Regions from separate parts of the Paenibacillus dendritiformis genome, predicted to be linked through region 1. Evidence: riboswitches for the same ligand, from Rfam matches in the RefSeq annotation. Region 1 holds a riboswitch; each other region holds the start of a gene.
The links. A riboswitch is a leader RNA that binds a small molecule or an ion and turns the genes downstream of it on or off. The one in region 1 is predicted to bind cyclic di-GMP.
Positions count from the first base shown of each region.

Region 2: it holds a riboswitch for cyclic di-GMP, as region 1 does, so the genes downstream of both, L6439_RS13425 (glycosyl hydrolase family 18 protein) here and L6439_RS00910 (anti-repressor SinI family protein) in region 1, are expected to answer to the same signal.
Region 3: it holds a riboswitch for cyclic di-GMP, as region 1 does, so the genes downstream of both, L6439_RS04760 (4'-phosphopantetheinyl transferase family protein) here and L6439_RS00910 (anti-repressor SinI family protein) in region 1, are expected to answer to the same signal.
Region 4: it holds a riboswitch for cyclic di-GMP, as region 1 does, so the genes downstream of both, L6439_RS15060 (CAP domain-containing protein) here and L6439_RS00910 (anti-repressor SinI family protein) in region 1, are expected to answer to the same signal.

Region 1 covers NZ_AP025344.1:195,248-202,592, forward strand. Annotated here, with positions in the region: gene L6439_RS00900 (lipopolysaccharide biosynthesis protein) at 1-557, shown strand, start outside; gene galE (UDP-glucose 4-epimerase GalE) at 557-1,585, shown strand; cyclic di-GMP riboswitch class II at 1,675-1,757, shown strand; gene L6439_RS00910 (anti-repressor SinI family protein) at 1,775-1,945, shown strand; gene L6439_RS00915 (helix-turn-helix domain-containing protein) at 2,068-2,403, opposite strand; gene L6439_RS00920 (ABC transporter ATP-binding protein) at 2,471-4,294, opposite strand; gene L6439_RS00925 (lasso peptide biosynthesis B2 protein) at 4,291-4,752, opposite strand; gene L6439_RS00930 (lasso peptide biosynthesis PqqD family chaperone) at 4,749-5,048, opposite strand; gene L6439_RS00935 (aldolase) at 5,045-5,986, opposite strand; gene L6439_RS00940 (paeninodin family lasso peptide) at 6,089-6,226, opposite strand; gene L6439_RS00945 (asparagine synthase-related protein) at 6,229-7,345, opposite strand, start outside.
Region 2 covers NZ_AP025344.1:3,066,654-3,073,998, reverse strand. Annotated here, with positions in the region: gene L6439_RS13450 (proline dehydrogenase family protein) at 1-363, opposite strand, end outside; gene L6439_RS13445 (AraC family transcriptional regulator) at 451-1,257, opposite strand; gene L6439_RS13440 (helix-turn-helix domain-containing protein) at 1,518-2,810, opposite strand; gene L6439_RS13435 (hypothetical protein) at 2,853-3,188, opposite strand; gene fabG (3-oxoacyl-ACP reductase FabG) at 3,424-4,203, opposite strand; cyclic di-GMP riboswitch class I at 4,783-4,867, shown strand; gene L6439_RS13425 (glycosyl hydrolase family 18 protein) at 4,976-7,345, shown strand, end outside.
Region 3 covers NZ_AP025344.1:1,095,619-1,102,963, reverse strand. Annotated here, with positions in the region: gene L6439_RS04765 (non-ribosomal peptide synthetase) at 1-1,183, opposite strand, end outside; gene L6439_RS04760 (4'-phosphopantetheinyl transferase family protein) at 1,190-1,903, opposite strand; cyclic di-GMP riboswitch class I at 1,992-2,081, opposite strand; gene L6439_RS04755 (helix-turn-helix domain-containing protein) at 2,201-2,671, shown strand; gene L6439_RS04750 (helix-turn-helix domain-containing protein) at 4,247-4,612, opposite strand; gene L6439_RS04745 (arylsulfatase regulator) at 4,751-5,191, shown strand; gene L6439_RS04740 (acyltransferase) at 5,211-6,428, opposite strand; gene L6439_RS04735 (LacI family DNA-binding transcriptional regulator) at 6,619-7,345, opposite strand, start outside.
Region 4 covers NZ_AP025344.1:3,422,327-3,429,671, reverse strand. Annotated here, with positions in the region: gene L6439_RS15065 (SdrD B-like domain-containing protein) at 1-1,419, shown strand, start outside; gene L6439_RS15060 (CAP domain-containing protein) at 1,469-2,548, opposite strand; cyclic di-GMP riboswitch class I at 2,676-2,765, opposite strand; gene L6439_RS15055 (SLC13 family permease) at 2,885-4,756, opposite strand; gene L6439_RS15050 (aspartyl-phosphate phosphatase Spo0E family protein) at 5,168-5,494, shown strand; gene L6439_RS15045 (metallophosphoesterase family protein) at 5,656-6,333, shown strand; gene L6439_RS15040 (Rieske (2Fe-2S) protein) at 6,442-7,345, shown strand, end outside.

The DNA.
Region 1 (7,345 bases):
CTTTTGTCCTCGGCAAGGAGACCTTGCTTGCGATCCTGCTCAATTTTTATACGACGGGGATGCAAAATGCTTCGACCATGTTCCGGGATACGACAGGCATGTTCCGAAGGGGAAGGTACAGCCCGTTGATCGCAGCGGCAATGAACATCGCATTATCGATTACGCTTGCACGCTTCATCGGGATGCCGGGAGTGTTCCTCGGAACGGTCATTAGCCGGTTGCTAACCTATTTTTGGGTTGATCCTTATTTGCTTCATAAGCACGTATTCTTTCAACCGCTGCGCCCTTATTTTACCCGTTACGCACTGCATGCCGCGTTAGTTCTTCTGGCGGCATCCTTCTGCGGCTGGATTGCAGGCTTGTTCACGCTGCCGCTGTTATGGGATATCGCCGTCAGGGTCCTGCTGTGCCTGACCGTAACGAACCTGATCTTCTATGCGTGCTTTCGCAAATCGAGGGAGTTTATCTACTTAACGAACATAGCCAAGGCGAATCTGGGAAAGCTGTCGATCCTTACTAAATTCAATCCGGTCATACGGAGAGAGGAGACAAGGTAATGGCCATTATGATCACGGGTGGCGCCGGTTATATCGGAAGCCATACTTGCGTAGAAATGCTGGAGGCGGGATATGAAATCGTCGTTCTTGACAATTTCTCCAACAGCCATCCGGAAGCGATTCGCCGGATCTCGGATATTACAGGCAAAGGATTTGCTTTTTATGAAGCGGATCTCCTCGACGAGCAACGCTTGAATCGGATATTCGAGGGACATCGCATCGATGCCGTGATCCATTTTGCCGGCCTGAAAGCGGTTGGGGAATCGGTTCAGGTGCCGCTTGATTACTACCATACGAATCTTACCAGCACGCTGGTTCTGTGCAGGGCGATGGCCAGGCATGGCGTGTATAAGCTGGTATTCAGCTCATCCGCCTCGGTATATGGGGCACCGGACTGTGTTCCCATTTCGGAGGAAGCCAGCCTTGGGGCGGTGAGTCCCTATGGAAGAACCAAACAAATGATTGAGCAAGTACTGCAGGATCTGGCTTCTTCTGACCCGAGATGGGGAATTTCCATTCTCAGATATTTCAATCCCGTCGGTGCACATAAAAGCGGAAAGATCGGAGAGAGCCCCAATGGGACGCCTAACAATTTAATGCCGTTTATTACGCAAGTCGCCGTAGGGAGATTGCCGTCGCTCAAAATATACGGCTCCGATTACCCTACAAAAGACGGAACGGGAATCCGAGATTATATTCATGTCGTGGATTTGGCGCAAGGCCATCTGAAAGCATTGGAGCATTTGGATCATACAAATGGGGTCGAATGTTATAACCTGGGTACGGGCCAGGGGGTTACGGTGCTGGAGATGATCCATTCCTTCGAGAAGGTGTCGGGGGTTCAGATTCCCTATGAAATCGTGGGGCGAAGACCGGGGGATGTCGCGATTTGCTATGCCGATCCGACCAAGTACCTATTGAACCTGGGATGGTTCCCGAAATACGGCATCATCGACATGTGTGAGGATAGCTGGAATTGGCAGGTTCATAATCCGCAAGGGTATTGCGAGAGGATCACGGCCGGGTAATCACCGAATTCGACAAAACTAGTGCTCCAGAGACGACATACTATGACACCATGAAACGTCAAATGTCGTGTATAATGCTACTTAATAAGTATATATTAGGAAACGATGAAATGCGCTTTTGTCTGGGCACTTTAGGCGCGTGGAGTTAGTGGTGCAACCGGCCGAGTAAATTCGGGAGGCAATGCAATCATGGTTGAAGCGGTTCCAGGTAACAATGAACAATTGGACAAGGATTGGGTAGCTATTATCTTAACTGCACGACAAATGGGCCTTTCCATTGAGGACATTCGTAAACTTCTTCGCGATTTTCAGGCACAATCTAATCCCGAATGGCCGCTCCATGTCAATTCAGAAGCATAACTCGCGAGCGTTGACATTAGCGAAAAGAAATCTCCTTTGTTGAGGCGTGTTTACAGATAATGCGCGGTGGACTCAACAATCGGAGATTTCTTTATTCCTGGCTGCCTCAACGCTAGTGGGCATCACGACTCTTCGCGTGTTAGCTTCCACTTATTATATTCCAAAAATTCTTTGAATTGCTCTTTGCTTACGCCAGAAGCCATCGCTTCTTTTACAAGATTAGTCCATTCTTCGTCTAACGCCTCAGCTTCATTCGAGGCTTCTTTATCTTGCAGCAGCTCTTCAACCGAGACCCCAAGAATAACGCTAATCTTCTCCAGAAATTGAATGGAAGGATTCTGCTGAATTCCTCTTTCAATTGAGCTTAAATAGGATTTTGCGACACCGGCTCTTTCGGAGAGTTCTGACAGTGAGTAATTTTTCTTCCTTCGAAGGATTTGAATCCGTTCTCCGATCATGATTTAACCTCCGTGTATACATCTGCTTGTCCCTATTATATCCGATTTGTGCCACCTCCGAAAGCGGCTACAACGGATAGACGGAAACAGGATTCACCTCCTGATTTTGTAAGAGATTAACAAATATACTCTTTTTTTCTGAGAATAATGACAAAAAGGTTCCCTGTTCAACCAATTTCCCGTCATGCATAACTAAAATTTGTTCCGCGTTTTGGATGGTGGACAGCCTATGGGCAACCACAATGACCGTAATGCGCTCCTTCAACCGGTGCAAAGCGGTCAGAATCTTTTTTTCATTCTCCGTATCCAGTGCGCTTGTCGCCTCATCCAGGACAAGGATCGAAGGCTGGCGGATGATGGCTCTTGCCAGCACCAGCCGCTGCCGTTCCCCTCCTGACAGACGAATGCCCCGATCTCCAATGAGCGTCTCCAATTGGTGAGGAAGCTTGCGTACAAATTCAGCTGCCGAGGAGAAATCGAGCGCTTCCCACAGATCGTTCTCCGTGGCGCTCGGTTTAACCATCAACAGGTTTTCTCTTATGCTCGCATTATAGAGAAACGGATCCTGCGCCACATACCCGATGGAGCGTCTGTACGCGAGCAGATTTTCATTCGTGATCGCCATGCCATCCACGAGGATTTGACCGGATTCAGGCTGCATCAGGCCCATAAGGAGGTCGATCAACGTGCTCTTGCCGGCCCCTGATTTGCCAACGATAGCGGTCATCCCTTGGGCAGGAATATGAACGCTGATATTTTGCAAAGCATACACAGGCCGCTGCGGCTGATAACGAAACGAAAGATTTCTGACTTCGATTCCTTGCATAACGAACCAAGGGCCAGGTCCCTGAGCGGGCGATTCGGTAAGCGCGATCGCCTGATCTGCGGCCAACTGGCAGTCATGCTGCAATTGCTGAAGAGCCTTGAAGGCGGGGATGGTCGAAGCCAATTGTTCCAGCTTGGACTGGAGGCTGGTAAATCGCGGCCACAACCTGGCAAAGACCAGAATAACGATCAACAAAGACGGTCCCTCAGCCGGAAAAAAGCGAAATGACACAAAGATAAATCCGGCAATAAGCAGTGAGGACGATATTTTATACAACAGCTGGGAATTCAGCCTTAGCCGCACATAATCCAGCTGCTCTTGCATGGTTCCTTCGGTAAGCTGCTGGTGCCACTCCAAGCGGGAGGGTTCCAGGTTGTTGCTCTTTATATCTTTCATTCCCTGAAGCTGGTCAGTGATTCCCGCCAGATAAGCTTGGGCGAGCTTGGACGTATGGCTGCCGAGCTGCTTGGATTTGCGAATAAATCCGCGGGAAAGAAAGGCAAGCATGGCTCCGCAGGCAATCACGAACAGCGTTATCGTCGGTGAGATCCAGAAGGCGAAAATAATCTGAACGAGGGTAAACAAGGCAGATGTAATGAATTGGAGGAGCAGACTGATTCCCCCCAAGACTCTGGCGGTCTCGATCGTAAGGGCATTCACCAGATCGGAAGTTCTGCGGTGTAGGAAAAAAGACCATTGCGCTCTTAGAAGAGCGCTGTAATTCTCGTAACGCAGCTGTCGGCTGAAATGTTGCTCTATCTCGGCATTGCGGATCGTAACGGCCCGATGAATGAGGTTTTGAATGACGACAATCAGCAGGTAGACCGTGAGAATAATGGCTAGGGAAGAAGCCTGCGGCAAGCTGTGCAGGATGTTCAAAAACTGCAGCCTGTTCTCCCAAGCCGGCTCTGACAACAGAACGCCGCCAACCGTAAGCATGGGGATGAGCAGAAGAAATGTCATGCCTTCCAGGAGACTGCTGATCACCATGCCAATAATGTTGATGCTTAATCGTAACCCTGCCGTTTTATGAAGCCGCTTCATGTAAAGCGTAATCGAGTTCATAAGTCTGTCCCTGCGCTTTTCGCGAATTTCTCCACCACGACGAACTGCTTCATCATCTCGGCGCCGGTAATGTATATCGAGCCGCTGCGGAGCCAGGCGTGTGCGATCAGTTCGCCGTTTTTATTTTTCCCGGTCCCCAAATATAAAGTGCTGTTCAGGTTTCTTTTCTCAAGCATTTTCATGCCTGCTATCGCTCTTACCAAGCATTTGCTCTCCCAGAACGTGTGCCGGCTCGCGATATGGATCGCGCTCCGAATATGCTTCATGGTTTTTGTATCCGACGGATCATGGACTTCCGGCGTTTCCATGGATCGTCTCCCCAGCAGCGGCGAGATCTTCGCGAACGGAAAATACAAAAGAATGCGCGCCCACCCCAAATAAAGATAAGCTTCCGCAAATAAAAGGAATGTCTTCCGGTCGAACAAGCATAACCATATCCATCTTCTCAACCGGTTCATAGCCGCTTCACAAGCCTTATCAACCCTTCACGTTCCAAATCCGAGAGGAACAGGAGAATGTCTTCCTCGCATTCCGGCGGCTCTACCTCATAGTCGGATAAAATGGATCGAATAATATGTTCCGCCTTCACGGGCGTGACAAGCATGTCCCAGATCTCGCCGCCAAGCGTACCGAGATTATAGTATTTTCCCTTCTGGACGCTTAACATCACTTTTTCGCCGGCCATATCGCTAACGATATGGCCCTCGCATTGAACAAGCGTATCGACAGGGGCGATCGAATGAAGGTTGCTCATTGGTCATTCTCTCCTTGCCGGGTTATGTTTAAGATGACAGATGTCAGATCAAGCGCGCTGAATCCAACCATGGGGCGGTGCAGACGGTACATCCCGATCTGGTGAACGAAGGATGTCAGGGTCTTGAAGTGCCATTCCATCAATCCCAGCGGCTGCACCAACAAATTACGGTACGTATGGTGGAAGAGGACTCGTAAGCGATCCAACCCCTGGATCGGCGCACTATGAGTCGCTGCATCCCAGGGAACCAACTCAAAGATGCTTGCCAAAGGAAGAGGTTCATCATGAAAGTTGGACCCCGCGGGCACGGCAAATTTCGTATTACGCTCATAAAGCGGGGTGTAACTGGCATTGTCCATTCCCATGTGCTTCAATGTGTCCGCCCATAATTTTTGCTGAGGATAAGATGGAACAACCCAGGGAGAGCCTTGAGTCATCACGACGGGAATAACATCATCGCTAAGCAGCGGATATCCTTCGGACATCAGGTGCAAGGCCAAGGTGGATTTGCCCGCCCCGGAGTCGCCGATAATGGCATAGGCCTTCCCGTCAATAGCCACGGCGCTGCCGTGCAAAGGCATAATTTTGCGCTGCAGCAATAGAATGCCCATGCAAGTCCCCAGAATAAAAAGCCGAACCCAATCCTCTTCCGCCTGATCGAACGGAGAGACCAGAATGGAGGAGCCATCCTGTACCGCATATATAGCTGCCCCAGGTACCCGAAACATAACCGTACGGCCGTGATCCAGAATAGCCAAGTTGCCATAGGAATGAATGGTGCTGTTCCAGAGAGGCTGCAAGTCTGTCCGCCGTACCGTAATGTTGTCCATAGGCTCGCGCTCGCTAGCCTGAGGCAGTTCCGGTAATGCAAAGTCGCTCTCAATACGGAAGCCAAAAGCTTTATAATGGTCAGTCCTTACCGCTGCTCGTTCGGTCATGCTCATCTCTCCAAGGTTTTTTAAATGAGAACAGGGGAACCCTTATACCCGCTGAGAAGTATAAGGGTACCGCATCATAACCGCATTCATTAAGCCTGTTGTCTAGCTATCCATCGGATCGTAATGCACGTCTTCATCCGGGTCCGGCTGGAAAGCATCCGGCGTAGAGGTACCCGGCCCAGCCATGGTCTGATGAACATCCAACACTTCAAGGGACGGCTTGCTGTACGGCTTTTTCATGGTTACACCTCCTTTCCAGAGATTCTTGACAGGAATTTATGGAAGATGAACCCGCGCATCAGCACGCGGAACTTGAGATCGAAGGCAAGCTCCGGCCGCGGATAATCCCGGATATCGTCCAGCAGCTCCTGAAGCAGGGGGGCATTCAGATAATAAGAAGTTCGCGGATCGCCAATCATCTGTTCAAACTCCCGGATCAATCCACTCCACTCGGGCATGAGTCTGAACACGCCGTAAGCGCCCTGCACGCCGCGTCTTTTTCGATTTAATCTCACCTTGTCGGGCAGGTAGCGGGCGGTTGCCCTGCGTATGAGCGAACGGTCGACGCCTTGCTGAACGAACTGTTCATCAGGTACCGACAGACAGAAGCGGACGACCCGCAAATCATTGGTGGGATCCCTGTCCCAGATTTTATGCTTAAGGGAAAGCTTCGTGCCGATCGTTCCGTTAATATTCCAAAAGTACAGTTGATTAAAGTGGTCTTTGCGAATGTCATACGCATTCTGAGTCGATGATCCCCAGACGTCCATGCCGCAGGCCTTCATGCAGTCCGTTACATTGGTTTTGCTGGCGAACTCCGGGTTAATCAAGACCGGCAGCGCAGGGTCGCTTCCCGGAGCAATCAGCGGGGCGAGCCAAGGAAAGCTCTTTTTGCCGACGATTTGAAGCACTTTCCAGGGATTCGCCCCAAGCGATTGGCAATAACGTCTGTACTCCCAGAAGAACGAGACGAGACGTCCTTTCCTTAGCAGACTGGCCTGGTAATCCATGGCGGGCCCCCAGGATATGGTCCAGTTCCCCCTCTGTCCGGTAAGCATAATCCCGATGCCCTGGGCAGAGGCTTGTTCATAGATTCCCTTAAGCCAAAAGGAGTTCTCAAAAAATTTATACGGCATCTCCAGCGTATCAAGCCATTCGTCAATGACGGAGTAAGGGTTGCTTGCCGGATAACTGGATACATTCATCTCGATATTGCCTGCATGCTCCGCCGTGGACCGTATGTATTCTCTTTCATCCGCAAAACGGCTGCCTGAAGTGAAATCGGAAAAGCCCTCGACCGGATAATAGCTGAAGGTATAGAGAGGCTTGTTGATGGCTCTCAACATCGGAGCGGCAAAG
Region 2 (7,345 bases), 2.9 Mb from region 1:
CTTATATGCCAGATTGCCGTCTAGCGATAAGCCGATGTGGGACAGATCGAACGACACGCGAGCCGGTATTCCACGCTCTGCCAACGCATGAACGAGCAGCGACAGCTCCAGAGCCGCCGCTTCGCATGCATGGAAGTCTGCCGTATTTTCGCCAATATATTCAAGCGAGATGGCGTACCCTTTATCAGCCAGCTGTCGACCTGCCCCAAGGCCATCCTCCCGCTTCTCCCCCGTCACATACTTAGCTGCTGCACGCTGCAGCAGCTGGTAGATGGCCGGCGTCTGCTCGACATAAGTCTTCACATCGGCTCGGCGGGCAATGGATTTCATCGCCTCGGCAATTTTTTTTTCCAAATTAGTCATTGTCATCATCAAGTGGTCCCTCCTCTTGTCTTATAGATCCAATGTACAAGAGGACAGGAGGAGAGGATTGTAAAAAATTGCGCTTATCTAGACGGACAGGGCATAAGTTTGAGGGGTTGTCCCGACGATTTTAGCAAAGGCTTTCGCAAAATGGCTCTGATCATAGAAGCCGGTGTCCACCGCAATTTCGGCAATGGGCCGCCGATTTTTCAATTCTTTCTTGGCATGATTGATGCGCAGCAGGTTTTGATACGCATGAGGCGGTAGATGCGTGCTTTTCTTGAACATGCGAATGAGATGATAACGGCTGATCCCGGCTTCCTGCTCCAGCGAGTCGAGCGTGATCCGATCCGTATAATGCTCATGGATATATTCCTTGATCAGATTGACGTACTTCGGTTCCAGCATGCCATAAGGCTCATGCGTCAGATCGGAGGCATGCTTGTTTACGAGCTTGTGCACCAGTTCGATTAACGCCGTTTCGGTTTCGAGCGGCGACCCGCTCCGGATCAGTGCGTCCATAGTACGATTGAGCAGCTTGCTGCAAGCTTCATTCTTCCCCTTTTCGAGCAAGAACGGAATATGAAGCCGGTTGATATCGGGCATTTCAAGCTGAGCGAACCATTCCGGTTTAATGAACAGCATTTTGTACTTCCATTGCGCATCTTTCGCAGGCTGACAGGCATGTAGAATGAGAGGCGGGAAGCTGATCATTCGTCCCGTTCCAACGCGCCACAAGACGCCATCACACCATGCCTGCGTCTCGCCTTCATCGATTAAACCGATGGAATACTCCTCGTGAAAATGCTTCTGATACGCCAGGTCATTCTTATGGCATCGCTTCGCCTCCAGAAAAGGCAGCGCTTCGTCACGGTAAAAGGTCACATCCGCCATTTACAAGCCTCCAAATTAGGTTAAGCCAGGCCAATGCCTGACGTGTACGTACTAGTTTATCACATAGTTACAGTTCGTATTGATATACCTATGACCGTAAGCACGATATGAACAAAATAAAAAAAAAAGCACCATGAAGGTGCTTTACCAAGGATGAATGATTCCAGTTGTATCTCCAGCGAATGCCGCCACCATTGCCACAAATGCAACAGAGTAGAGAAGGGATTTGAAATACAGTTTTTTGATCACGTTTTTCATGCTTAATCCTCCATTTCTTTAGCGCTTTTAATATAGTATGTGCTTAACTTTTCAAGCGCAGGCTTATGCATAGGGATATTTTGTTCTATATGACTACGTATAATCATGTTCAAACATTCCTTCTCTTTGATTGCATCGTTCACTTTTGAGTAGTAAAATGCTCCTTCCATCAGACGGCTAATGTGGGAATCGAAGTCGCCTATAGCTAAATAGTATTCGCTTTGAAGTCGTAAGTAATCAGCGTACTCGGAATAAGTCAACGGATTTCTTTTATCTATGATCGATAGGCTTACTTTGCTGCCTTCGATTACAACTTTAGCGCCTTCAAGGTTTCTTTGTTCCAAGTACAGTTGCAGGAGATGCTTGGTGGCGGGAAGGGCAAAGGCATCACTGCAAGTCTCGAGGAATGACCATAGCTGTTCAATGGCTTGAGCCGTATTGCCCTTCACCGCATTGAATAATGCTTCCATCAGGATGACATGCTCTTGTGAGTTCGGATAATTAAACTGTTTATACTGTAAAGAGTACATCTCAGCCTCTTTGTATTCCTTTAAGCCGAAATGCGCGTCTCTCAGCACGCCAAGCGCATATATTTTGTAAGGACTGTGACCGCTATCTTCAGCAAGTACTTTTTTGCAATGCTCGATGCTCTCATCATAAATTCTCAAATGATAAGCATGAACCCCTAATTTGTAGTGTAACTCAAGATGCTCCTCCTGCGGCAAGAAGCCGGCATAGTGAAGAATATACTTTCCGCTGTGGTACGTTTCCTTCAATCTGTTGAAATCATTTCGTTCAATTAGATAACGTTGATACATGCTTTTGGCTATGTAAGGCATGATTCCGTGGGAACGCGAGTAATCAAGGATGAGATCATACAATGAAAGCTTGATGCTGTCGTTATCAATGGAGCCGATATCACGATACAATTTCCCTACTAAATACAGGCTGTCTTCATTCGGTGACTCAAGAAACTTGGCGGCGATTTTGAGTATTAGCGAAGGATGTTCAAGTGTTTCTAGTTCGTTCTGTAAAATCGCGTACACAACTTCCGACTTGTGTCCAATTTCGATATATTGTTCAACGATTTCGTTATGGGGAATGTCTAATTCTGCAGCGATGGACAAGATGGATTGAAAATCAGGGCGCTTGACCTCACGGTTTTCAATTCTCGACAGGCTTCCTTTATCTACGCCGACCGCTTCCTGAAGCTTCGACAGACTCATTTCCTTCTTCTGCCGATAGTGCTTGATTAGCTCCCCCAAGCTCTTGGGCTTCGCGGCAACGGAACTCACAGACTCACTCTCCTTTGGCAGCGCAAATCCGCCGCCCGCATTTTACCATCCTGAATGCATATCACAAAAAATCGTTTTGTCAAAATATCCGCACTTCTCTATTTCTTCGATTTTGCGTTCAATCATCGCAAAGGCCGGATCTTGCGTATTTTTATGGGAAATTTCCTCTTCAAGAAGCATATCGAACAATAGGCCAGTGCCGCATCCCATATCGAGAATCCCTTCTTCGCCAAGGAATTTGCGGATGTAGCCGTACACGACCGAGTATCTGGCATATTCCGTGATGCCGGCCAGGCAGTCCCATACTTTGGAGCGGTATTCCTCATCCCATTGTTGTCGAGTGCTCTCAATAGAATCGGGTACATTCGTGCTTTCCATTCCGATTTCTCCCGGTCGCTTAGTAATGAAACGGAACTTTCATGTTACCAGTGAGCAAACAGAGAAATCATGGCTTGACGCAGCCTGATGCGGCATGATGGCAGAGAAATGCAGAACTGAGACTATTCAGGTTGAGTTCTAGATATTATGATAGTGCCGCAGTTATATTTTGTCAAATAATGTCTTGTAGCATAGGGTTATCCGGAATATCGATAATGTGTCTATGGTAAACGAATCAGACGTCCCCCATCGCTTCCAGGCTTTCCGGAATAATCTGACCGCCATCAACAATGATGGTCTGGCCCGTAATATAACCTGCCTCCTTCGAAGCCAAGAAGAGAGCGGCATAAGCGATATCTTCGACGCTACCGAGCCGCTTGAGCGGGATGGACGCCGACATCGACTCCAGATAATGGTCCCCAAGGCCTTCCAAGCCTTCCGTCATAATGTTGCCGGGCATGACGGCGTTAATGGTAATGCTGTAACGCGCGAGCTCGAGCGCCGCACTGCGCATGAATCCCAACTGAGCGGCTTTGCTTGCGCCGTAGTGCGACCATCCCGCATAACCGGTGGCCGGCCCCGTAATAGAAGAGGTAACAATGATTCGGCCGTATTCCGCTTTCTTCAGAAAGGGCAGGCAGGCTTGAAGGGAAAACAGCGTCCCGCGCGCGTTCGTGTTCATCACATGATCCCAATGCTCGCCGGTCATCTCCTCAATCGGCGCATTCGGAAAAATACCGGCATTGGCGCACAGCACGTCGATCCCCCCGAAAGTACCGGCCGTCTCGTTCGCAACCCGCTTCATCGACTCCAAATCTGCGACATCGCCTTCGAAGGCATGAGCAACGCCTCCGTTCTTCCGGATTTGCGCCGCGGTTTCCTCCGCTTTTGCGAGGCTGCGTGCGACGACTGAGACTTTCGCCCCATGTGAGGCGAAGGTTCTCGCAATTCCTTTGCCGATTCCTTTGCTGGCTCCGGTCACGACGACCGTCTTATCCTTCAGTGGCGTCAGCATACAAAACACTCCTATCGTCTATAAAAATAAGCTGCATCGTTTCCATTACATGGATTCAATGTAATCCTACTACAAATCCGGATGCGGAGACAACGCATGATAGATAGAAGTTTTCCAACCTAAGAATGTCATCATCACATATCCGCCACATTTGTGGCTCCAGACTGAATATAAGGATAGTTATATTCGGTTATAATTATGCGAACTCGGGCAGGTCAATCCACATCGAGATATCTCTCCGCCCCCTCCCTAAGTCCTATTTTCCCAAACTTTCCGGGTAGCATAAATATGTAAAAATCCATAGCAGGGATTGTCAAGAGAACGGCGCTATTACTGGAATGGTGCACATCATCATAGGACAGGGAATCACATTGCATCCCGTTATCGCATCCAATGTTGAACTTGATATGTTTCGAATGAGTAATAAAATCGGCCTATGTTCATATTTTCACAAACGGGCCGCATGCCCCATTAAATAAGCGTGAATTTCCTGTATATTAAACGGTGCAAACATGTATCGTTATACAAGATACAGGATAAAAAGTCATAATTAAAAATAAAAGCGTATGCATTTTTTCAGGTATTACTAGGCAAAGCTAGGGAAATCTAGTGACGCAAAGCTAAAGGGGCTAAGGAAGAAATTCTATGCCAGCCAGCTGCCGGCCAATAGCAACCACACTCTATTCGTCGTATGCGTTATTTTGCATGATTCCATCGCAAGTCCTCCCTAGCTGCCTATTAATATAATCTATTGATAGGAAGTGAATTACGGATGAAGATTAGGAGAAAGCAGAGTGCCCGAAGATTGTTCGCCATGACGGTAATGACCATCATGATGTTCGTCTCTTCCCTGGCGCCGGCTTATGCAGGAACGACTGTTCCCGCAGCAAAGGAACCTGATATCAAACAGGGCTCAGCACAGGAAATCCGGAATGTCATGTACTATGGCGATTGGTCGATCTGGGGAGGACAAGGGAACTTTTATCCCAAGGATATACCCGCCGATCAACTAACCCACTTGAACTATGCCTTCCTAGATTTTGATGCCCAAGGCAATCTCGTCTTTACGGACAAGGATGCGGCTGTCGGCGCGCCTGTCGGTCAGGATGGCGTACAATGGGACGCAGCCAATGCAGGCGTCCTCATCGCCCTGCAGCAATTGCGCGCCGAAAACCCGAATCTGAAAATCGGCATCTCTCTTGGCGGATGGTCGAAATCAGGCGACTTCTCCGTTGTGGCGGCCGATGCTGCGAAGCGGGCGAATTTGGTCCAGAATGTCATGAAATTCATTAAGTACACGAACATGGACTTCGTCGATGTGGACTGGGAGTTCCCGGCTGAAGTGCGACAACCTGATCTTGTCGATAATAAAAACGATGAAGGCACGAAATACGCCACCCCGGAGGATAAAAATAATTATATTTTGCTCCTGCAAGACTTCAAAAACGCCTTGAACCAACAAGGAGCCGAGCTTGGCAAAACGTACGAGCTGTCCGTTGCTCTTCCCGCTCCCAAGGCAAAAATTGATATCGGCATTGATGTGCCGAGGTTATTTAACATTGTAGACTTTGCCAATATCATGACTTATGACATGCGGGGCGCATGGGATGAAGTAAGCGGCCATCATACCGGTCTGTATCCGAATCCCAATGATCCGCTCACCGGCAACAATCTGTCCATCGACGAGAGCGTGAATTATTTGATTCAGCAAGGAGCCGAGCCGAATAAGATCGTCATCGGGGCAGCCTACTATACCCGCGGCTGGGATCAAGTGTCGCAAGGACCCGATCCGAATCATCCGGGACTATTCGGTCAAGCCGCATTATCCGCCAAGGATGCGGATCAGACTCCATCCCGCGGCGCGGTTGGCGAATCCCCTCTCGTCCTTGGGGACGGCGGCCGCCGAACTGGGATTTGGTCTTATCGCAATCTCGACAAGTTGAAGGCCACTTACCCGAATCTCACAGAATATTGGGATGATGCTGCCAAAGCTCCTTATCTGTATGATAAGACAAGCGGCGTATTCTACACCTATGACAATGAAAGATCCATTCAAGAGAAGACGAAATATGTGCTTGAGCGCGGCCTCGGCGGGGTCATTGCATGGATGGCTTCCAATGATGCCCCTACTGCGGACCCTGCCAAGCGTGACAAATTAACAAAGGCGACGAAAGAAGGCCTCTTCGGAAGCCTGCCGCTGCCGACACATGCAATCCAATATGCCAAGCTCGGTGTTACGGCAGATGTGAAACCGTATACGGAGCCTTGGGGCAACAATAAAGGGTATGAAGTTACGCTTGTCAACAACGAAGCTTTGACCGAATCGAATCAAGTGCTGAGAGCCGTGGAACGAGGCGCAAAAACGATTAAGCTGCCGAAGCTGTATATCAAGACAGATGGACCGTTGACTTCCGGCGATTATCTGGCTGGCTCCGTAACCTACGAAAATGGTTACACGGTCGTTGACCTGAAATCGGTCTATGATGCAAAAACAATAGAGCCGGGCGCTTCTTATGCGTTCAAACTTAAGGGAGATGCCCAGATGACAAGCATGGAGCTTGTTCAGCGGGTGTCGAATAACAGCCCGGAAATGAACAGACAACTCATTCTGGGCGATGAAGCTCCAAGCAAGAATCAACCGCCTGTATTGCATGGCGTGACCGATCTCACGCTTCGAGTCGGCGACATCTTCGATAAGCTCGCCGGGGTTACCGCTACGGACGCGGAAGACGGAGACGTAACGTCGCGTATTACCGTGACGGGGGAAGTAGACACGAATGTGGCCGGGAAGTACCAACTGACGTATTCCGTCACGGATTCGCAAGGCTTAACGGCCGAAAAAGAACGCATGATTACAGTGACCGAAGCGGTAGCTCCGGAGCATGACTTTGGGGCTGGCCAAGGAATCGAGTGGCCGAAGCAAGTCCATTCTCCGTTCATCGACATGGTTGCATGGGTGACCAAGCCGGGCTATTCCAACAATGGCGCCCCTAACCTTGCCCGAATTTCCGAGGATACCGGCGTGAAATTCTTTAATCTCGGCTTCATTCAGTCCATTTCGAAGGAAATCGTTGACGGTAAAGTGCAATGGGGCTGGGGAGGATACTCCGTACTGAATGAAAAGAATGCAGACAATGCCCAA
Region 3 (7,345 bases), 900 kb from region 1:
CTCCGGGCTGGAAGCTCACGTAATTCGTGTTTTTGACGAGACGGACCACGTTGCGATGAGTCACCATGACCCCCTTCGGTCTGCCGGTCGATCCCGACGTGTAGATAATGTAAATCAGGTCCTCCGCGCTCCCGGCCGGCTCCGGGTTATGGCCCGGCTGATCGGCCCAAGCCGTCGCCTCCAACGGCACCTGCACCGCATCCGCCGGCAAGCGTCCGGACAGTCCGGCGCTCGTCAGCACGAGCCGGGCCCCGCTGTCTTCCAGCAAATATTGAATCCGATCCTGCGGATGATCCGGATCGATAGGGACGTACGCGCCCCCGGCCTTAATGATCGCGAGAATTCCGATGACCATCTCCGCCGTCCGCTCGGCGAGTATGCCGACGGCTTGCTCGCGCGCGACCCCTTGCGCACGCAAATAATGAGCAAGCCGGTTCGCCGTTTCGTTCAATTCCTTGTATGTAAATTGGCGGCCTTCTTCGATGATGGCCGGTTCGTCAGGAGTGCGGGCCGCCTGCTCCTCGAACAGGGACGGCACCGTCCGGTCCTTCGGATAAGGATACTGTGTCCGGTTATGCCTCTCGATGTAGCGCCGGATTTCCTCCTTCGTCAGAAGATCCCACTCTCCGATCGGCTTGTCCGGGGCTTGCGCCGCCTCCCTCAGCATCTGGTTCAACTGTTGGCCCATCCGTGTGGCGGCATCCAGGCTGAAGCGCTCCGGCCGATAATAAATCGTAAATAAAAACGGGCCAAGAAATGCCGCTTCCCGCCCCAAAATCCGGGCATGCAGGTCCCCGTCCGAAATCTCGGCTCTCGTCTTGCCCGGCACCTCGGCATCCTGGCACCAGCAGCATGTGGTAATGTCGCCGCTTGCGCCCGAATCCTCCCCGCCGGTCTGCAGTTGGCCGCACAGCGCCTCCGCCGCGCTCCACAGCGTCTCCTCCGGACGAACCGCCACCAGCACGCCGTCCCGGCTCCGGCTGGCCATCGCAAGAAGAACGACTTCCTCTGCGTTATGGTACCGCGCAACCAGACCGCTCCATGCCACGCCCACTGCAGCCTCCAATGTGACCGAACGGGTGCGTGTCAGCTGTTCCAGACCATCCACGATGGCGGAAGGAATCTCGAATGTATGGGCGTCATAGCCCGTAAGCTGTTCGGTTGTAAATGGAATGGCAGACAAATTGATTCAGCTCCTTCTCATTGACGAACAATAGGGTTGGAACCTATCCAATAATTGTTCCAATGTCCAATGCTCTATGGGCGCAATCTTGGAATCGACACCGCATGCCGTCACACAATACCCGGCATCCAGACCCTCCATTCGGGTAAAGACATATCCCCGCGCATGCCAGACGGACGGAAGCCGCCACGGGTGAACTCCGTCCGGCAGGATCTCCAGTTCATCCAGCGGACCGTATCGTCCGGTTCCGCGGGCTTTGAGATAGCTCTGCTTGGCCGTCCACAGCCAATGGAGAAAGCGGGCGCGCGCATCCGCGTCCAGGCCGGAAGCGATCCGGTATTCCCGGGACGTGCATAACAAACGCGCCTCCTCTGGCTTCATAGGCCTGATCCGCTCGATATCGATGCCGACCTCGCAGCGATCGATCGCCGTCACGATCCAGCAACCCGAACGCGATATATTGAAAAATAGGGAACTGCCTGGGGCCATATACGGCTTGCCGAACCGGTTCCGGATGAATGCGATCTCGTCATTCCTCCTCCCGGTCAGACGGCAAATCTGACAGCGGGCGAGAACTTCGGCGATAACCATGAGATGACGATCCGCACGCCGGCTCAGTCTCGCGTAACGCTCCTGCCGTTCGGCAGACAGGAAGGGAACAAGACGTTGAACCAGGCGATCGTCGGTATGGTGGTCCCAGCGGAGAGCAGCAATCTTCATAGGCTTCAACATCCTCTATAGAAAGAAAAAAGGCTACTTCCAGCAATAGCCTCATCACCATAAAGAACGTGAATGGTCCCCTATTCAACATGGCAACCCGGCCGCCATAGCTCCATGAAGGAGAGTTAGGCCCGAGGCTTTGCGTCCTTGCCTTTCGACAAGTTTGCCTTTATCAAGTTTTGTTGTATGTAAACGGTACGGTTGCTTCTCTCTCCGCGGCAGTAGCTCTCTCTGTATAGCGTCATGCTTCAATACCCATACTACGAATAAAAATATAGATACGAGCGTGAGCCGATAATGCGAAAACTGTTGATTACGAACCGTCATGGATGGAATATTTATTCCTTGAACCGCTTGACGTCCACCATCCAAGATCCGAAGCAGCGGAGCAAGGTGGAGGCCGTCCGTCTTGTCATGTCCGGACACACTGCCAAGGATGTCGCGAAGCAGTTGGGCATTCACCGCCAGACGGTATCGAACTATGTAAAAATTTTCAACGACGGCGGCATCGAACAACTGCTATCCAATGTTGCATCTCCCGGGAAGCCAAGAATACTCACCCCTCAGCAGGAAGAAGAACTGATCGGCATCATCAGCAGCCGCATGCCTTCTCCCGGCTCATCGACAGGCTGGTCGATGCGCGATATCCAGGATCTGCTCGAGAAGCATTTCCAGGTGCAAATGACGCGGACGGGCGTTCGGGATATGCTTCGCAGATTAGGTCTTAAGTACACCTCTCGCGGTTATGTGCTCCATCGTACCGAATAGCTCCTTCTCAGGCTCTATTCAGAATATCGGCAAATATATGTCGATTGATTAACGCCACCCCTTAATAATACGGAGCAAAATTCGACATTGCAACTCAGTATATGTCACTTTTTGATGAAAAAGAGAATAAAACGTAATAGGTAAATAGAATTATATACCTGTTGAGGATCATGATAAATAAGTCTCATTCGAAAGAAAAAGCAGAGATAAGAGAGAGAAATCATTCTGCGGAGACCGCGTGGCTGCGGGGTGTTTTAGGGTTACGTTCTGGCCTTACGGTATCGTTCTGGGGGATTGCATAACAGTGGGGTTAAGGGGCTTCTGTATGTAAACATATGTAATTAAAATTTTTATGAATGTTCCCCCTGACTTTCGTTGTAATAACCCAAGGAATGAATTCTTTCTTTGCTGTCTATGTGTGGGGGGGAAACCCAACAGCCGGGCCTTTGTAAGCTGAAGATATTAAGGCGCTTGATTTAAAAATACAGAATGATCGATGGATCCTCTTCCGGCTGCTTGACTCTCGTTGCTACCTGTTCTCCATATTTCTCATTAATCCAGTTTGGGAAATCCTTATTTCCGATACAAATTACGTAATAAGTATTGATTACTTTGCCATCTACTATTTCTTCGCGATACTCTTTTATAGGGTGATCCTCACTACATTCATGCACCATCTGTCGAACTCATTCTGTAATTTTTTGATCTGAAGAGCAACGTCATCTCTGCAATCCAAATATAGTGTCCCCGGGGTTCGCTCACTTCCGAAACGTACCTCAACGATCATATTTTTCCTCCTTATCAAATATTGGCTTATGGCCAGAAACCATATCTGGATATATTTTACATACTAACTCTGCTGGCTGCAAGTTAGTAATAAGGCTGCATAGATTTCAAGTTGTTGAGAAAGTCCGAGGGATTTTGTGGCACTTTATTTTTTGTGTGGTGGATCTCGTCTCTCAGTAGAAAAAAATCGGTTTAATACGCTATGGGTGCCAAGTTTTGAATAGGGAAATGGACAATCTCCACCCCTTCGTGAAAATCAGGGGTTTTCCAACGGCCTGAACACTGCACCATTTCCCTAGACACGCCTATTCGGTAAGCGAAATCTGCAAAACTGTACGATTTCTCCAGACACGCCTCTAAGCGAAATCCTGCGAAAATACAGCAATTCGATAGGGGCGACTTTACCAAAAAGGGAATCCTGCAACACGGCAGGAATTTCACCCGTATCGCTTCGACTTGAAGGAAAAGGGCCTAAAATGATGTAGATTGCAGCAATTCCCTCCACACGTTCAAGCCCTAGGAGGCAACGATGCCTCCAGGATTCGACGCGGTATCTTGGATCCCGTAAAATCAGGCCGTTGAGAAGCCTATAGAAATTTTCTCCACTTCTCAATAAGCTCTTTTAACATATCCCCTTTTATCAAGCGGGCCGGGCATCCTATGTCATTCTTCATAAAATCTGCAACTTTTCAAAGACAGATTCAATCAAGCGTGCGTATTTACTTTCACAAAGAAAAAGGAAAGCATCGCCAATGGCGCGCTTCCCCGCTCTCAATACTCATCGCTGCACTAGTTATTGTTCATTCTCCGATCGAACGTCTCCAGCATGTCCTTCGCAATCCGGTGTACCAGCTTCACATCTTCGGCTTCCCGGCCCTTCAACAGCTTGACGTGCAGTTCAAGAGTGCCGGCGATGCCCAGACGCTCCGCATCTACGCTTGCCATGTCGAACGAGAAAAACTGTTCGATGCTGACATCCAGAGCACGAATGATTCGTTCCAGTGAATCCAGCGAAATATTTAAGCTGCCGCGTTCAGCGCCGCCGATATACGAAGCCTTCATTCCGCATTGCTCTCCCAGCTCTGCTTGAGTATAGCCCCTCTGTTTGCGAAGCTCGCGAATCCGTGCGCCTAAAAATATTTTCAAGTCCGACATGCCCGTCACCTCACAGTTAAGCTTATAAAAAACTTCCGGGAAGCAAAATACCCATATACATGCTTTTATTGTTTTTAAAACTTATAAATGTTATTATGTTCTATATGAAGTTATTTATGTTTTTTGCGAGGTGATGATGTGAATGTCAAAATCCACAACGTTCAAGACGTCGTACTATGCAACGAATGGAACGAGCATCTCTGGTATCAGTATAAAGGGCTGTACATGCTCAACAAGGAACATATCGTCGCGCTGCAGCGCGAAGAGAGTCTGTACGGATTTGTTATCGTGGACAGTTCCCCTTACAGTTATTTGCAGCCGCTGACCCACGAACGTTCACGGATGCTTCAGCAAGATTACCCCGCCGTCTTTGCCGCCCTCCAGCCATCCGTGATGAATCCAGCCGTACTGCTTCGCCTGATCGCCTTTACGTATAATGAAGTCAAGACCAAAAGCAAGTATAGCATCTGCATCTCCTTCGCCTCCGACGCACATCCGCTGGACGCGTATGCCTTCTTCCTGCAGACAGGGGCCGATTATGTGCATTTCTTGACAGACCGGAAAGACCGCAATTCATAATTGCGGTCTTGCTGTCCTGCTATCGGTACGGGAGCACGGCCGGATTGCTGCTCAGCGGCTTGGTTGAAGCTGACTGACGCCGGCCCATCGGTCCAGTCAGCCAGATGCCGAACGGCAGCCGATCCAGCAGCATCGTAATTCCAATCGACAGCGCGGCGACGGCGGCCCACGTCATCAAGGTCAATGCGGCATGCATGCCTGCAAGCGGGATCTCGCGGGTAAAGCGGGCAATCTGCCCCAAGACAAGCGCATGTACCAGATAACCGCCGAAGGAATACGTGCCGATTGTGTGCAAAATGCGGTAAGCTCTTCCTTGGCGACGGCAGACATAGAGCGCAAGAGCATACATCAGCGGCATTTGAGCGAGGATAAGCAGGAACACCGACGGCTTGAGATAGGTGGAAATATTCAAATTAATGGGTGCTGCCCCGGCCTCCAGCAGCCGATATCCGGCATATGCGTAGAAGATAATGAACAGCAGCAGGCTCCAGGGCACGCTTCGGCGCATCAGATCGCGCCAGCGCTGCACATGCCATGCGCAGACAATGCCCAACGCGATATAGAAGAAATAGAACGGCAGCAGCATCGTCCGGTGTCCGAGCAGCGGCTGCAGCCAGGCTGGCGCATCCCAGGCCGGAGCCACGCTGTAGGACCAGTACATCAGGCCCGCATAGGCGGCGGCCAATGCCCCCAACAACAGGACAACGCGCCGCACGATCTGTCCCTGCCCGGCGGCATGGGAGCGAATCCTACGCCCGATAGCGCGGGCACCCCGATCAAGCCACGGGAAAAGAAGATACAGTTGGAAGATCATCAGGACGAACCAGAGCTGATAACCGTAAGTCGGGGTAATGAATTGCACCGCCAGCAGCCTCCATCCTTCCGGCTCCAGCAGCTGCCCGCGAAGCGTATAAATCCCGTAAATGATGGTCCAAATGGCGAACGGCGCCAGTATGGCTGCCGCCCGGCGCTTCAAAAAGTTCCCGTAAGGTACGGTGTAATCGTAATTATAGAACAGAATAACCGCCGATAAAAAAACAAACGTTAAGGTCCCATACCGGGTAAAATGATAGATCATTCCAAGGAAAATCGCTTGTTCCGCCGGAATGTCCGGCCGGTAAATATACTCTCCAATAGAGTGCTGGAGCACAATGGCGAAAAACGCAAACGCGCGCAAGATCGTGATTTCGTCAATCCGTTCCTTCCTCGGTGCGGCATGAGACTGATCGACTGCCATGGCCAGTTCCTCTCCCCTCCGTCAACAAGGTGATGTGAACCCCATTGTATCTCATTAACCTGAAAATAAGATAAAAAAACACGGAATGTGTACAGAATGACAAAAAACTTTGTGCAGAGCGCTCCCCCGCCGTTCCGCCCGATCGGCAGCATGCCGCTCCTTAAAACAGGGCAGCCTGTTCATTGGGAGGCTATGCGAAATCCGGAGCGCCGGCCGCCCGGCACGACTCCCGCACCATAAGCTTCGCGCGGAAGACCGGCAGCGGATATGCTTCGTCCGGACTTTCCAATTGGTGGATGAGCCGATTCGTCACGTAAGCGGCCATTTCTGTCCGCGGGATGGACATCGTTGTCAACGGCGGACAGGTGTACCTTGAGATAATCAGATCGTCGAAGCCGACCACGGACAAACGGTCAGGAACCGCTACCTGGTGCTGCCGCAGCACCTTCAGCAGCCCGTATGCCATCAGATCATTGGAGCAGAACACCGCCGCGGGGAGATCATCTGCCTCCAGCCATTGAATAGCGGCGGCCGCCCCGGCCTGCTCGGCGAAGTCTCCGCACCATATGCGTGAATCCGGCACCTCCAGTCCTTGACCAAGTGCCGCGTCGAGAAACCCGGCCAGCCGTTCGGACGAGCAGGGCTGTCCGGTCGGACCGGTAATAATGGCTACGTCACGATGGCCCAGCTCAAGCAAATAGCGGGTCGCCTCATAGGCGCTCCTCCGGTTGTCCAAATAAGGAGCCGGCAGCACAGTCGCGGACTGTGTGACGTTGTTCTGATTGATCACCCCGATCACGCCCCCCGCCCGGCTGACTTGATCGACGATGTCCTGCACATCGGACCAACTGATGAGGAGTCCCGCATCGAGGCGCTTCTGCTCGTATAAGCGAAGCAGCGGGGTTACGTCCGACACG
Region 4 (7,345 bases), 3.2 Mb from region 1:
GTCGTGAAGTTTATTCTGCCGGACGGATATAGCTGGACGAAGCCGCATCAAGGCAATGATCCGGCCAAAGATTCCGACGTGATCAACGAGGATGGCTACACGGATGAAATCGTGCTGGGCGACGGCGAGAAGAATCACAACATCGATGCCGGGCTCGTCCCGCTGCCGGTCATGCCGGAGACGGGGGAAATCGGGGATTATGTCTGGATTGACAAGAACGGCAACGGCATCCAGGATGAAGACGAGATTGGCCTGAATGGCGTGAAGGTGGAGCTGTACGATGACAACGGCAGCTTGCTAAAACGCACCACGACGGACAACAAAAACGGCAAGCCAGGATATTATCTGTTCACGGAGCTGCCGGCCGGGAAATATGTCGTGAAGTTCATCCTGCCGAACGGCCATAAATGGACGATACCGCACCAGGGCGACGATCGCGGCAAAGATTCCGACGTCACCCGCGACGATGGCCGCACCGATGTGATTGAGCTTGCGCACGGCGAGAAGAACCAGAATATCGATGCCGGGCTTATCCCGCTGCCGGAAGCGCCAGGAACGGGTGCGCTTGGCGATTATGTCTGGATTGACAAGAATGGCAACGGCATTCAGGATGAAGACGAGGTTGGCTTGAACGGCGTGACGGTCAAACTGTACAACAGCAACCGTGAACTGTTGGCGACGACCGTGACCCAATCCGTATACAAGACGGTAACGGATACCACATACGGGGGCACGGTAACAGGGGATGTATACGGGCCATCCGTAACCGAGGCCGTGTATGATGGCTACTATTTATTCGACAACTTGTCCGCCGGAACCTACATCGTTCATTTTGAACTGCCGGATGGTTACAAGTTCACGATCAAGGGAGCCGGAAACGACCCGGCGCGCAATTCCAAAGCCAATGCCGACGGCTGGACGGATGTTATTATGCTCGGTCACGGGGAGCGGAATCTGACCATTGACGCGGGTCTGGTCAAGTCCGGCGGCAAGCCGGAGCCGGAACGCCCTGATCCGGAAAGTCCGGGTTCAGACGGTGGCGGAACGACAGATCCGGGTTCCGGCGGTACCACTCCGGGCACGAATCCGCCTGACAACAGAGAGACGGTCCCTGGCACAATCGTGGAAGGACCGGACACGGTAGTCGGCGGTGAGACCGATCCGGGTGAAAGCGAACCGGGAGAAACCGTTCCAGGCACACCGGGCACGGAAGAGGAGCCGGGAACGGAAGAGCAACCAGGCTCGAAGGAACTTCCTGCGAACCGGCCGGCAGATCGCAAGAAGCCTGATCATTCGGCTGGACCGATGCTGCCGGCAACGGGCGAGAAATCGCCGCTGGCTTCTTGGATTGGCCTGTTGTTCTGCGCTGCCGCATTGGTCATGTGGCTGTCGCGCAAAAGAATGAAACATAACGAGTAGAGCTATGCTAGCCGCCGCCTGTGCAAGAGGCGGCGGTTTTCTTGTAATCCTAGCGGCTCGGCGTGAAGAAGTTTTGTGTATAGTAAGCTTGATACGGACCGCCGAAGGAGACTCCGACGCCAAGGCGCTCGAAATCGCCTAAAATGTTTTTGCGGTGCCCGCTTGAATTCATCCAGTTCTCGTGGGCGAAGATGGCGCTTGTTTGTCCGGCGGCAATATTTTCTCCAGCCGCCTTGTAAGTGATGCCGTCTTGCTTCATCCGATCGAATGGAGACTGGCCAGCGGGATTGTCGTGCGAGAAGAAGCTGCGCTTCATCATGTCTGCGCTATGCTTTCGCGCCGTTACCGCAATCTTGTCGTTCCACTCAAGCGGTTTTTTACCTTCGCGAACCCGGACGGCATTGGTCAAATCCAGCACTTCGCGCTCAAAGCTTTCCCGCAATCGTTCGCTTGGCTTGCCGTAAAAGCCTTTGAGCGACAACTCGACGTTCTGATCGATAACCTGGATCGAGGTAACCGTATTTTTTCGGCTCAGATCGTAAAACAGTGTGGCATACGCACCGCCGACCTGATGCATGGTGTATTCTCCGCCGTTGTCCTTGAACTTATAAATCGTATTTCCTTTCTTGACACTCGCAAGCGGGGAGCCGTAAGCGGCTTCTGCTTCTTGCCTCGTCGATCCGAAGCCGATTCCGCTCGCGGACGTCCAGTCCTGGGCGTTCGTATACAGGGCAACCACTTTGCCCTGCTGCACGCCGACCTGGATATAACGTTGGTAATTCTGATTGTATATGTACCATTCGAAATTGTATTCGCTAAGATCTTTGCGCGCGGGTTCTCCGAGAATACCGAGCAACTCCGATTCATTCATCCCGATTGAGATGCCTTGAAGCTTGAATTCCGTGCCGCTCATCGCGCTGGCTCCGGCGGCTACTGGAGCGGTGCGCAGCGCCCCGTCCGCTGCCGGAATGCTGTCCGCTTCCGCAGTGGCGAGTGAAAGGGTCAGGAAGAGTCCGATAGCCATTACAGCGCAGAAGAGTGCGGATACATGCCGTCTCGCTGTTCGTGTATGTTGTCTGATTATGGCTGAGTCAGGGTTGTGTTCGGTCGTATATCGATGTGTACCCATAGCTATCTCCCCATTCTATATCGAATTGGATCTACGCTAGAATGAGATGATAGACGGGGGCGCTCATGGAAATCAAAAAAGCGCCACCCTAAAGGCGGCGCCAAAAAGACGCAACAGCTGTCGCAATTAGGGCAACCCGGCTATCATCGCATGCGTGCATGCCTTAGACCCGTGGCTTTGCGTCCCCTGCTTTCGCTAGGGTTTGCCATTTATCCATTTTTAGCGTATCTATTCTATTTTTATTCTATCATCTTTTAGATGGAACGTACATACAATTTATCCTTTTTTGCTGCTGAAAATAGAAGATTGTCGAAATGAAAGACCGTTTGCTAGATTTTAAAACGGAAAAAAGAGCGGCAGCAGCGCCACCATGGCAATGCCAAGCAGCAGCTGAAGCGGCAATCCGACCCGGATATAGTCCATGAAAGAATATTTGCCGGCCGACATGACCAACGCGTTGGGCGGGGTCGAGAACGGGACGGCGAAGCACATGCTGGCCGCAATCGCGACGGCGAACAGATACGGATGCGGGTTGACGCCCAACTGCATCGCGGCCGTCATCGCGATCGGAGCGACCAGGACAGCGCAGGCGGTATTGCTGATGAACAGCGTGAGAAGCGACGTCGTAAAATAGATGCCTGCGAGCAAGGCGAACGGTCCGATACTCCCGAGGGTCAGCACGAGCTTCTGCGACAGCAAGGCAGCCGCGCCTGTCTTCTCGATCGCGATCGACATCGGAATCATGCCGCCAATGAGGACGATGCTCTCCCAATTAATCGTCTTGTAGGCGGACTCCATACCGCGAAGACACCCCGTGGCAACCATAAGGACGGCCGCGATCATGACGGAGATGACGGCCGGAAATATCTCCAGGATGAGCAGCGCGATCATGAACAGCATGATGCCGGCCGCGAGCGGCGCTTTATGGTTCATCGGCATCTCGGCAGCCGTCTCCAGCGGCTGGCCGACGACGACGACTTCCGACTCTTCCTTTGAGAGCCGGGCGATGCTCTTCCACGTCCCTTGAACGAGCAGGGCGTCCCCGAATCGGATTTTCTCGTCTTTGAGCTGATTCAGCAAGTACTCTCCTTTGCGCTGAATCGCCAATATATTGAGCTGATATTTCTCGCGGAACCCCAACTGCTTCACCTGCTGATTGAGCAGCGGGGAATTCGGCGGCAGCAGCACCTCGGCGATGCCGATCTGATCTGAAGCGTACCGCTCGGTATTCGGCTCGGCGGCTTGATCGATCTCGGCGGTCTGACGGTCAAGCAGTTGAAGCCCGCATGCTTCGGCGAAGTCTTGCACGCGCTCGAATGGACCGTATACATACAAAATATCTCGGTCCTGAATGACGGTCGCCGGGCCGGCTATCTCTTGATTGATCGTCTTGAAGAACGGGTTCTTGTTCGATGTCCGGCGGCGAATCTCGATAATATGAACCTGATAACGGTTCGGAATATCGAGCTCCTGGAGGGAACGGGACACAATCGTCGCTTCCTCCCCGGCTTGCACGCGGTACAGATTCTGAGACAGCTGATACTGGCGGGCAAGCTCATGCAGCGATCGCCCGTTCCGCCGGCCGCGGCCTTCGCCTTCTCCCTTCGGAAGCAACCTGCTCAGAAGGAGCAAAAAACCGGTGCCAAGGAGGAGGCATACGATTCCGATTGGCGTGAAGGAGAAGAAGGACAGTTCATCGAATCCCGCTTGGGCGAGCGTCTCGCTGATGACCAGGTTGGGCGGCGTCCCGATTAAGGTCAGCATGCCGCCCATGCTGCTCGCGAACGCAATCGGCATCAACAGGCGTCCCGGGCTGATGTTGGCGCTGGCAGCCAGACTGACGACGATGGGCAGCATGACGGCGACGGTGCCGGTATTGCTGACGAAGGCGCCGATCAGCGAGGTCGCCAGGATAACGGTCATCAACAGGCGCGTCTCGCTGTGGCCTGCGAGTTGAAGCATCTTGCCGCTGGCCACTTTGGCGAGCCCCGTCTGGAATATCCCGCCTCCGACGATGAACAAGCCGATCATCATGATGACGACGGAATTGGAAAAGCCGGACAACGCTTCGTTCGGCGTCAATATTCCAAGCAGGACAAGCAGGATCAAGGAGCAGATGGCGACCAGATCCGATCGGATCTTTCCCGTCATGAAGAGAATTGCGGCCATGGCCAAGATGATAAGCGTGATGATGATGTCTGAATTCATGGGTACGGAATATAACCCCTTTCTGTCAAATCGATGGTAGCAAGGAAATCTTGTAATTGACATACTCTATAATACTTTCAAATCTCAGCATAAGGAATGAATTTTATGGAAAAATGTCATTTACAGCGGAATGAAATAATGATACTATAAAGTATAAAAAGGAAAAATGTATAAAATTGAACAAATAATGTCGCAAAATGCCGAATCATTCACTCGATTGTCAGGAGGCAGATCGCAAGTTACGACGTTTTCAAGGCAAGCAAGCTTGAAAAGGATGGCTGGGCACTTCCCTGCTGGGAAGTGTCTTTTTATGGCTCATATGAAAAGTGATGATTCGACGGCATTTTTACTTTTTTTAACTATAATTGGAATTGTCAAGTCATGTTGCTTGAGGGAGGGCAATAGTAGGCGATGGAAGACGTGAATAAGGGCGGTTCCTGCAGAATGGCGGGACGGGAAGCGATCCTTCATCGAAATGAGCTGTCGGCTCCTGGTGGAGAATGGATGGTGAGCAGGCTGGAGCCGGAAGCGGAAGAGACGGATTTACAAGATCTGATGTGCAAAATCGAACAGATCCGAACGCGAATGGTCCGTCTGGCGATGGAAAATAATGATCTGCTGAATGAAAGAACAATCCGGGAAAGCCAGCGGCTTGACAAATACATTGTGCTCGTCCAGAAGGCGAGATACCGGCACGGCAGCATGCAGCCGCAGGTCGGCGCGCTGCTTCACCAGTAAGCAGGTCGAAGACAGAGTTCTCCTTAGAAGAGCCGAGCCGTAATCCGGGACAAGCCAATGAATAAGAACGGAGATTTAGGATGCAGGCAAGGCTGGATCAGGGGCTGGATACGAAATATTCGCTCATGGTACGATGGGAAGAGAAAGAAGGGATCGATACGATGGAGCGAATGCTTGTCATTAGCGATATTCATGGAGAACTGGTGAAGTTCGAGCGGCTGCTGGAGATGGCCTGTTATGACGCGAATCGCGATCAGCTTTTGCTGCTGGGCGATTATATTGATCGTGGCCCGCATTCAAGAGAAGTGATCGCCAAGGTGCGGGAACTGCAGCAAGTGGGGGCCATCGTCTTGATGGGCAATCATGAGAAAATGATGCTTGACGCGTACCGCAATAAGGAAAAGGCGGTCGAGCGCTGGTTCCGCAACGGGGCAAAGCAGACGCTGCTGAGCTACGGCTATGCGGAGGATGAAGCAACAGGGCGGCCGGCGGCCATTCGCTGGACCGGTGAATTGCTGGATGTCATCTCATTCGTGGACAAGCTGCCCTACTATTATGAGACGGATGAGTATATATTCGTCCATGCCGGAGTGGAGCCGGGGATGCCGTTGGCGGCTTGCGATCCGCATAAGCTGCTCTGGATACGCGGGGAATTTCATAAGGGCTACAGCGGCCCGAAGACGGTCATATTCGGTCATTCCCCCGCGAAGCTGCTGCATGGTTCGGACGAGGTTTATTTTGGAGCCAATTCGATTATCGGCATTGACGGCGGCTGCGTATACGGAGGTCGGCTCAACTGCCTGGAGCTGCCATCCCGGCATATTTATTATGTCGAGTAAGGAAAGGAGGAGATAAGGCAGCGAGCGCGTTCATCGCGGCAAGCTGCCGCAAATCAAGGGCAATTTCTTAACGCTGAGAGAGTAGACTGAACAGAGGAGGGATGATTGATGACGGACTGGATACATGCGGGAACATGGGAAGAGCTTCAGGAACAGGGAGCCAAAGTCATTAAGGGCGGCATTGCGGTGTTCGTGCATGCCGATGAAGTGTATGCCGTGGACAACCGCTGCCCGCACATGGGATTTCCGCTTCATATGGGCAGTCTCTGCGAAGGCATTCTGACCTGCCACTGGCATCATGCCCGGTTCGACGTATGCAGCGGCGGCACGCTTGATCCTTGGGCTGACGATGTGCCTGTGCACCGGGTCAAGGTCGAGCAGGGAAGCGTATGGGTTGATCCGAGGCCCCAGGCCGCGAGCAGCGTGGAGAAGCAGCTTAGGCGCCTGCGGGAGGGGATGGAGCAGAACCTGTCCCTCGTGATTGCGAAGAGCGTCGTCGCGCTTGTCGAGTCGGGCGTGCCTGCGGCGGACATCGCCAGGGTGGGCGTCGAATTCGGGACGACATACCGTTCTGCCGGCTGGAGCTCGGGGCTGACCATCTTGGCGGCGATGGTGAACGTGCTGCCGAAGCTGGACAAATACGGGCGCATTCTTGCCCTGTATCACGGCCTTGCCCGGGTGGCGCGGGACTGCGCCGGACAGCCGGCGCGCTTCCTGCAGCAGCCGCTGCCGGAGACGGAGCAGCAGGCGACAGAGCATCTGTCAGCCTGGTACAGGAGATGCATTGAAGTTCGCGATATCCGCGGCGCAGAACGGGTGCTGGCTAGCGCGATTGCCAGCGGCATGGAGCCGAACGAGCTCATGTCGATGATGATGACAGCGGTTACCGATCACTTCTATATGGACGGGGGACATACGCTTGATTTCCATAACAAGGCGTTCGAAATGCTGCAGCATATCGGCAGCGATTCCACCGTGCGCGTCCTCAGCTCGCTCGTGCCGCTTCCGGCCC